2 regions of the Mediterraneibacter flintii genome follow, and region 2 is predicted to be linked to the other one. Evidence: a T-box and tRNA genes for the amino acid it is inferred to sense, from the RefSeq annotation. Region 2 holds a T-box; the other holds one or more tRNA genes.
What was found. A T-box is a leader RNA that pairs with one kind of tRNA and senses whether it is charged. The one in region 2 lies ahead of ACZ5C4_RS15065 (valine--tRNA ligase), so its partner is inferred to be a tRNA-Val.

Region 1 (4,432 bases), 1.5 Mb from region 2:
CTGAAAAAGGCAGGGAATAAATTAGTATGGATGCGCATAGAAAAGGACGAGTATGAACTTCCGGTGTACAGTCAGGTGATGGGAGCATACGGGAAAATCACCGAGGATATTCACAGCGGCCGGATTGTATCTGCGTATGCACTGGACCGTCATGGTGTGATTGCGGCAGTCAGTAAGATGGCATTTGGAAACGGATTGGGGATAAAACTGGAACACAGCATGGATGCGGGAGAGATGTTTTCTCCTGCGTTTGGAGATATTGTTGCAGAAGTTCCGGCAGAGCAGGTAGGAAATCTTTGTATTTCGTACACTGTGATTGGAGAAGTGACACAGGAGAAAAAATTCACATACGGCAGTACAGAGATTTCTTTGGAGGAAGCACAAGAGGCATGGACAGGAACACTTGAAAACGTATTTGCGACAAAAGCTTCAGATAATACAGAAGTAATAGAGGAGAAACTTTACCGGACATCAGACATTCATATATGCAGCCACAAGATCGGACAGCCTACTGTATTTATTCCAGTGTTCCCGGGAACAAACTGTGAGTATGACAGCAAAAAGGCGTTTGAACGTGCGGGAGCAAAGGTGATAACGAAAGTATTTAAAAATTTAGATGCAAAGGATATTCGGGATTCTGTGGCAGAGTTTGAAAAAGCAATCAGACAAGCGCAGATGATCATGTTCCCTGGCGGATTCAGCGCGGGAGATGAGCCGGACGGCTCAGCGAAATTCTTCGCAACGGCATTCCAGAATGAGAAGCTCAAAGAAGCGGTGGAAAAACTACTCGGTGAAAGAGACGGGCTGGCGCTGGGTATCTGTAACGGTTTCCAGGCACTTATTAAACTAGGGCTGGTACCAAATGGGAAAATTACCGGACAGACAGAGGAGTCTCCTACACTTACTTATAATACTATCGGCCGGCATATTTCCAAAATGGTCTATACGAAGGTTGTCACTAATAAATCGCCATGGCTTATGAAGGCACAGCTGGGGGGAGTATATACAAATCCGGCATCCCACGGCGAAGGAAGATTCGTGGCGAGCGAGGCTTGTATTAAGAGCCTGTTTGAGAATGGACAGGTGGCGACGCAATATTGTGATTTAGAGGGAAAGATTCGTATGGATGAGGAATGGAACGTCAATGGGTCTTACTGCGCTATTGAAGGAATTACAAGTCCTGATGGAAGAGTGCTCGGAAAGATGGCACATTCTGAAAGACGGGGAGACGGTATTGCAGTAAATATTTACGGAGAGCAGGATATGAAGATCTTTGAGTCCGGAGTAAGCTATTTTAAATAAGAGACAGTAACGCCGGTGTACAAGAGGAGAGGACAACTGGTGTGCAGTAAGTCGCAGGACGGTTATTTCCATCTTGCCATCCTGCGGCTTAGCACAATATATATGTTAAACGTATATATCTATGGCGAAACATAAATTGAGAGAATTGTTTGAAAAATTTTAAAAATTTATTTTAAAAAGGTGTTGACATTTGGCGGAATTTGATAGTATAATAGCAAAGCAGGTTACGGATAGGAAAAATATTCATGTCTGCAGAACAGATAATATGGGGTCTTAGCTCAGCTGGGAGAGCATCTGCCTTACAAGCAGAGGGTCATAGGTTCGAGCCCTATAGGCCCCATATATATAAATATGGCGGAATAGCTCAGTTGGCTAGAGCACACGGTTCATACCCGTGGTGTCGCTGGTTCAAATCCAGTTTCCGCTACTTTTAATAAGATGCTGTGCTTTATAGCGCGGCATTTTTGTATAATAGGATTAGGGTGTCAAAAGGTAACTTTTGCAAATGCTTCCGGCAATTTTCACAAAAAGATAACTTGCCAGACGACTTTATGCGCGATGGAGATGAAACTCAAAAATCAAGGAAGCCTTTGCTGACGTGATTTTCGTATTAAGAGGTTCATTGGAATGCTCCGCGCACCGGAGCGCAAAGTGGACGAGCCCCTCAAGAGTGCGGGGCTTGCCCACTTTGTTCTGTTTGCAGGAAACATTTTTAGTGGTATTTATGAATAGAGTATGATAGAATTTTAAAGACAAGAGACAATCATTCTTTCATTACGGAGGATAAAAAAATATGAGAAACAATCGTACAGGGAATATATTTCGAATCATTGCAGGAGCATATCTCGCCTATCTGGGAGTGCAGCTTGTGACGCAGACTATACAGCAGAAGCCGACGAATGAAATATTTAATATTGTAATGGGGGTTCTGTTTATCGTTGTAGGAGCCTGGTTTGCAATCGGAGCGCTAAGAGGTATTTTAAAAGAACAGAAACAGGAGAGAGAAAATATTACCCTAAATTCCCAACCGGCGGAGAAAAGTTCAGAAGAAGACCTGGTGGAGGCAGTGGAAGACACAGAGGAAGGGTCTGAAACAGAGAGGATAGAAAAAGAAACAGAAACGACGGAAGAAAGAGCAGAAAAAACTGCAGAAATCAAAGAAGAAACGGCAACAGTTCAAGAAAAAGAACCGGATGAGGAGAAGCAGGAAAACGAAAAAGCGGAAGAACTGGAGACAGATTACGAGGAGAAATAGAATATGAGAGTTGGAATGGGTTATGATGTCCATAAATTGGCAGAGGGAAGAAAGCTGGTGCTTGGAGGAGTTGAAATACCATACGAAAAAGGACTTTTGGGTCATTCTGATGCGGACGTTTTAGTCCATGCAGTGATGGACGCCCTCTTGGGTGCGGCGGCATTAGGAGACATTGGCAAGCATTTTCCTGATACAGATGAAAGGTATAAAGGGATTTCCAGTATTATACTTTTGAAATACGTGGCAGAGCTGTTGGATAAGGAAGGCTATATAATAGAGAATATTGATGCGACAATCGTCGCGCAGAGACCGAAGATGCGTCCTTTTATCGAACAGATGGAAAAAAATATGGCAGAGGCCTTAAAGATTGAAACCGAACAGATCAATGTAAAAGCAACGACAGAAGAAGGGTTGGGATTTACCGGAACAGGAGAGGGGATTTCTGCACAGGCGGTATGTGCCCTGGAAAAGTATACCAACTACGGCAGCTATGACGTTGCGGAAATGAGAAAATGTGCGGGATGCAGCGGCTGCGCAAAAGAAAATCTGGCATAAGGAGTATGAATTTCTGAAATGATAGTAAGAAAATTGGAACAAAAGGAACATAGACAGACAAGAGAGCTGTGGGAGAAGGTTTTTGCAGAGGATACAAAGGCATTTCTGGATTATTATTATTTTATCAAAACGCGGGATAATGAAATCTATGTGATTGAAGAGGATAGAAAAATCCGATCTATGCTTCATCTGAATCCATATCTGGTGCAGATTGAGGACAGGCAGTTTCCGTGTCATTATATCATTGCAGTGGCGACGGAGGAGAATTATCGAGGCAGAGGGTATATGAGAACACTTTTGTGCAGAGCGCTGGAGGAAATGTATCGCAGAAAAGAGCCGTTTACTTTTCTCATGCCTGCCGCGGAAGCGATCTATACTCCCTATGACTTTCGGTTTGTTTACAGGCAGAATATAGGTGAAACAAAGGGAAACGACGGACATTTGCAGGCGGAAGTAAAAGAAGCAGAGCTTTTTGACGCGGCAGACATGGCAGCATTTTTTAATCAATATTTCCGTGACAAATATCAGATCTGTGCTGTGCGGGACGAGGCGTATTACCAAACAATGATTCTAGAACAGAAGAGTGAGAATGGCGGTGTATGTCTGATTAAAGAAGCGGATAAGATTCGTGGAATGTTTGCTTATGCCAGAGAAGATAGGCTGGACATCAGAGAGCCAGTGTATCTGCCGGAATGGGAATCAGAATTTTTAAAAGCAGTTGCTATGTTTAGGGGAAAAGAAGAGAAAAGTGCTGCCCTGTATGCGTGCAGTGATCTTTTTACCGCAAAAAAGAAACCAGTCATAATGGCGAGGATCCTGCATCTGGAGGAGCTGTTAAAGGCTATGAAAGTACAGAGTGGGGAAACTATTTGTTGCTCTTTTGCGGTGATCGATCCGATTCTTGTAAAGAACAGTCGGGTCTGGAAAATAGAGTCAGAAAAAGGACAGGATAGTCTGTCAGTTGCAGAAACAGAGGATTCAGAAGGTGTATTGCCGATTGGGGCGCTTACTTCATTTTTGTTCGGGTACAAGACACTGGAAGAAGTGAAGGAAGAGGATGGGGTGATTCTTACGCCGCACCTGGAGGTGGAACTAGGGAAGATAGAACAACTGTGCAAAATTTATTTGAATGAAATTGTATAGCAAGGCAGAAAAATAAAAAGAATAAGACAGAGGTATATAGAAGAGGAATCATAATATATACTTCTGTCTTATTTTTTTATTTATAAGAAAACCTCATCGAAAAAGTGTAGATGTGCGCATTTTGATTTTACCGTTTAAGTAGAGTGTCACAGGCGGCAGATATGGACTTTCTATCTG
Region 2 (4,432 bases):
TGCTTCGTTAAATTTATATTTTATTTCTTTATTGCATGGCTGGACGGGGAGGGGAATATAGTATATAATAGGAAGCTCTAATGGAGTTTATAAGTCGTCAAATTCAGTCGATATTGCTGACTTACAGGGAGAGTATGCAAAATATGGACAAATGGAATAACGAAAAATTAAAATTCTGGCTGGAAGCAGGACTTGCTTTGCTTTTAGTTCTCACTCTTGGTTTGGCGGGGGCGAGAGGAATATTTGCAAAAGATATAGAGGAAAAATCGGTAAGTGCAAAGACAAAGGTGGAGCAAGAAAAGGGAGAGGACGCGAAAGAAAAGGGTTCGGAAGCAGAGAAAAAAGATAAAGCAGAGGAAAATGCAGCCCAGGAGACGGAGGAAGTAATTGCAGACGGACAGTACCCAATTATGGGAGAAAGTACGGTTACTGTGGAACAGATGGTTTCTTTTTTTGAAGAGTCCGGAGAGGAATATCCGTCAGAAGCACTTGGAAAAGGCGGCGCAGACAGCATTGAAACATTCTGTCAGATGTATTATGACGAAGCGGTCGCAGAAGGGGTGCGGCCAGAGGTGGCGTTTGTACAGACAATGAAAGAAACGGGATGGCTCCAGTATGGAGGGGATGCTTCTATTGAACAGTTTAATTTTGCAGGACTTGGAACAACAGGAAGGGGAGTCCCTGGAAACTCGTATCCAGATGTAAGAACAGGGATACGCGCGCAGATACAGCATTTAAAGGCATATGCTACAGAGGACGCACTGGTACAGGCATGTGTAGACGACCGATATGAATATGTAAAAAAGGGTTCAGCGCCGTATGTAGAATGGCTGGGACAAAAAGAGAATCCAGAAGGTGCCGGATGGGCTACAGCAGAAAATTACGGATATTCGATTGTAGATATGATCAATAAAATGAAAAATATAGAATAGATGACAGCGTCTATTTTCATTTGCTTTTTCTTAAGATTGTCTAAACTTCTTGACAAATCAGCGCCGGAAAGATATGATAAGCATTAGTTAATTATTACTTAACAATTTGTTAAAATATAAAGGTGCTGAAGAAGAGGAGTACAGCATTACTTCTTACAGAGAGGACTGTCCGCAGGCTGGAAGGCAGTTTAAGAAAAAGGATGATGGAAAGTAGCTTCTGAACCGGATTTCTGAATCGACAGTATAGTTTATCATTTTGTTTAAAACTATCAGTAAGAAATCACGTTGGCAGTCTACGTTACAGGACTAAGAGATGTATGAATAGGTAAATGTACAGGCAAAGAAGATTTTATGAGCACATGTCATTATCTGTATGCATATAAATGAAGGTGGTACCGCGGAATTCTTCGCCCTTTACAAGATGTAAAGGGCGTTTTTCATATAATAGGAAATTTCGATAAATTTCCTATTATATGAAAAGCCATCCGGGCGGGATGCGCACGCCGCAATAAGGAAATTTTACCGCTTTGCGGTATTGCGGCGGCGCGCAAAGTGGACAAGCCCCTCAAGATTGAGGGGCAGGGGAGTTGAAGTGGGCTTGCCCACTTTGTTCTTCTTAAAATGTGAATTCTATGTGAAATGCAAAAAGAAAACATTCTGTCTGCCTGAATATATGTACGGTATAGCACAAATTGTAACAAAGAATGGAAAAAATGAGAGGGCGATAAGGAGGATATTATGAGTAAGGAATTGGCAAAGACTTATAATCCAAAAGAGATTGAAGAAAAACTGTATGAAAGATGGTGCGAGAACAAGTATTTCCATGCAGAAGTAGACCGGAGCAGAAAACCGTTTACGACAGTGATGCCGCCTCCGAATATTACTGGGAAATTACACATGGGGCATGCCCTGGACAATACACTCCAGGATATTTTGATCCGGTATAAGAGAATGGAAGGGTATAATGCCCTCTGGGTGCCGGGAACAGATCACGCTGCAATTTCTACGGAAGTAAAGGTTACAAACCAATTAAAAGAAGAAGGTATTGATAAAAAGGAACTGGGGAGGGAAGGGTTTTTAAAGAGAACCTGGCAGTGGAAGGAAGAATATGCGGGTACGATTGAAAACCAATTGAAAAAGCTGGGAATCTCCTGTGACTGGGATAGAGAGCGTTTCACGATGGATGAGGGATGCTCCAAAGCAGTAGAAGAGGTTTTTATCAGCCTGTATGAAAAGGGTTATATTTATAAAGGCTCCAGAATTATTAACTGGTGTCCGAAATGTAAGACTTCTCTTTCCGATGCAGAGGTAGAGCATGAAGAGCAGGAAGGACATTTCTGGCATATTAAATATCCAATTGTAGGAACAGAGCGTTTCCTGGAGATCGCGACGACCCGGCCGGAAACTATGCTGGGGGATACAGCGATTGCAGTGCATCCTGATGATGAGAGGTATAAAGACATTGTAGGGAAAAAAGTTCTTCTGCCGCTTGTAAATAAAGAAATTCCGATTGTGGCAGACTATTATGTAGACAAAGAATTTGGTACGGGTGCGGTTAAGATTACACCGGCACATGACCCGAATGACTTTGAAGTTGGAAAACGTCATAATTTAGAAGAAATCAACATTATGAATGATGATGCTACCATTAACGAAAAGGGCGGCAAATATGCGGGTATGGAACGCTATGAGGCGAGAAAGGCCATTGTAAAAGATCTGGAGGAGCAGGGGTATCTTGTTAAAATTGAACCGCATTCTCACAATGTCGGTACACATGACCGCTGTGGTACGACAGTAGAGCCGCTGATTAAGCAGCAGTGGTTTGTAAAGATGGAGGAACTGGCGAAGCCTGCGATCAACGCATTAAAGACAGGAGAGCTTAAATTTGTTCCAGAACGTTTTGACAAAATCTATCTGCATTGGCTGGAAAACATTAAAGACTGGTGTATTTCCAGACAGATCTGGTGGGGACACAGGATTCCGGCGTACTACTGTGACGAATGTGGAGAATTTGTAGTGGCAAGAGAAGTACCGGAAAAATGTCCACACTGTGGATGCGCACATTTTACACAGGATGAAGATACTTTGGATACATGGTTTTCCTCTGCGCTGTGGCCGTTCTCTACGCTTGGATGGCCTGAAAAGACAGAAGATCTGGACTATTTTTATCCGACAGATGTTCTTGTGACAGGGTATGACATTATTTTCTTCTGGGTAATCCGCATGGTATTTTCTGGGTATGCACATACAGGGAAATCGCCATTCCATACAGTGCTGATTCATGGGCTTGTCAGAGATTCACTGGGACGTAAAATGAGCAAATCTCTTGGCAATGGAATTGATCCTCTGGAAATTATCGATCAGTACGGGGCAGATGCGTTAAGGCTTACCCTGGTTACAGGAAACGCCCCTGGCAATGATATGCGTTTCTATACCGAGAGAGTAGAGGCGAGCAGAAATTTCGCAAATAAGGTGTGGAATGCATCTCGGTTTATTCTGATGAATATTGAAAATGAAAGCCTGGAAACACCCGCAGAGGCAGATCTGACACTGGCTGATAAATGGATTCTGTCGGCAGTCAACACCTTGGCAAAAGACGTGACAGAGAATATGGACAAGTTTGAACTTGGTATTGCTGTGCAGAAGGTGTATGACTTTATCTGGGATGAGTTCTGTGACTGGTACATTGAGATGGCGAAATACCGTATCTATCATAAAGAAGAAGCTCCGAAAGCGGCAAATGCGGCGCTCTGGACATTAAAGACCGTGTTGGGACAGGCTTTGAAAATGCTGCACCCGTTTATGCCGTTTGTCACAGAAGAAATTTATGCTGCGCTTGTACCGGAGGAGGACTCTCTGATGATGGCTTCCTGGCCGGTTTATGCAGAGGAGAGAGCATACAAAGAAGCAGAGAGAGTTGTCGCTCACATGAAAGAAATTGTGCGCGGTATCCGTAATATCCGCGCGGAAATGAATGTGGAGAATAACAGAAAGACAAAGGTATATATTATTACGGAGGACAGGGCGCTATCAGAAGGCTTTGCTGTCCTTACAGATTCTGTAAAACCACTTATGAACGCGGCGGAGATATTTATTTCAGGAGAAAAGCCGGCACTTTCTGACGATGCGGTTTCAGTTGTAGTGCCGGACGCTTCGGTCTATCTTCCTTTAGAGGATTTAGTGGACTTTGAGCAGGAGAGAGAGCGTCTTGAAAAAGAAGAAGAAAAGCTGAAAAAAGAGATTCAGAGGGCGCAGGGGATGCTCTCAAACGAGAAATTTGTCAGCAAGGCGCCGCAGGCTAAAGTGGAAGAAGAACGCGGAAAATTAGAGAAATATACGCAGATGCTTACGCAGGTACAGGAGAGAATGGCAGGATTAAAGAAGTAAAGAAAAGAGGGTATACATGAAACGCATTCATATCAAAAAGCCTGATATAAAAGGATTCTTTTCAAAGATAAGAAATTTGAAAAAAGAGGATATAAAAAGACATTGGAAGGAAC

Region 1: it encodes a tRNA-Val, which carries the amino acid that the T-box ahead of ACZ5C4_RS15065 (valine--tRNA ligase) is inferred to sense. The anticodon was not compared.

What each region holds. Positions count from the first base shown of each region.
Region 1 is NZ_AP031405.1:1,644,675-1,649,106, forward strand. It holds gene ACZ5C4_RS07725 (phosphoribosylformylglycinamidine synthase) at 1-1,302, shown strand, start outside; tRNA gene ACZ5C4_RS07730 (tRNA-Val) at 1,570-1,642, shown strand; tRNA gene ACZ5C4_RS07735 (tRNA-Met) at 1,656-1,729, shown strand; gene ACZ5C4_RS07740 (hypothetical protein) at 2,096-2,557, shown strand; gene ispF (2-C-methyl-D-erythritol 2,4-cyclodiphosphate synthase) at 2,561-3,112, shown strand; gene ACZ5C4_RS07750 (GNAT family N-acetyltransferase) at 3,131-4,255, shown strand; gene ACZ5C4_RS07755 (LacI family DNA-binding transcriptional regulator) at 4,349-4,432, opposite strand, start outside.
Region 2 is NZ_AP031405.1:3,140,278-3,144,709, reverse strand. It holds gene ACZ5C4_RS15070 (glucosaminidase domain-containing protein) at 144-932, shown strand; T-box leader at 1,049-1,350, shown strand; gene ACZ5C4_RS15065 (valine--tRNA ligase) at 1,671-4,319, shown strand; gene ACZ5C4_RS15060 (LTA synthase family protein) at 4,336-4,432, shown strand, end outside.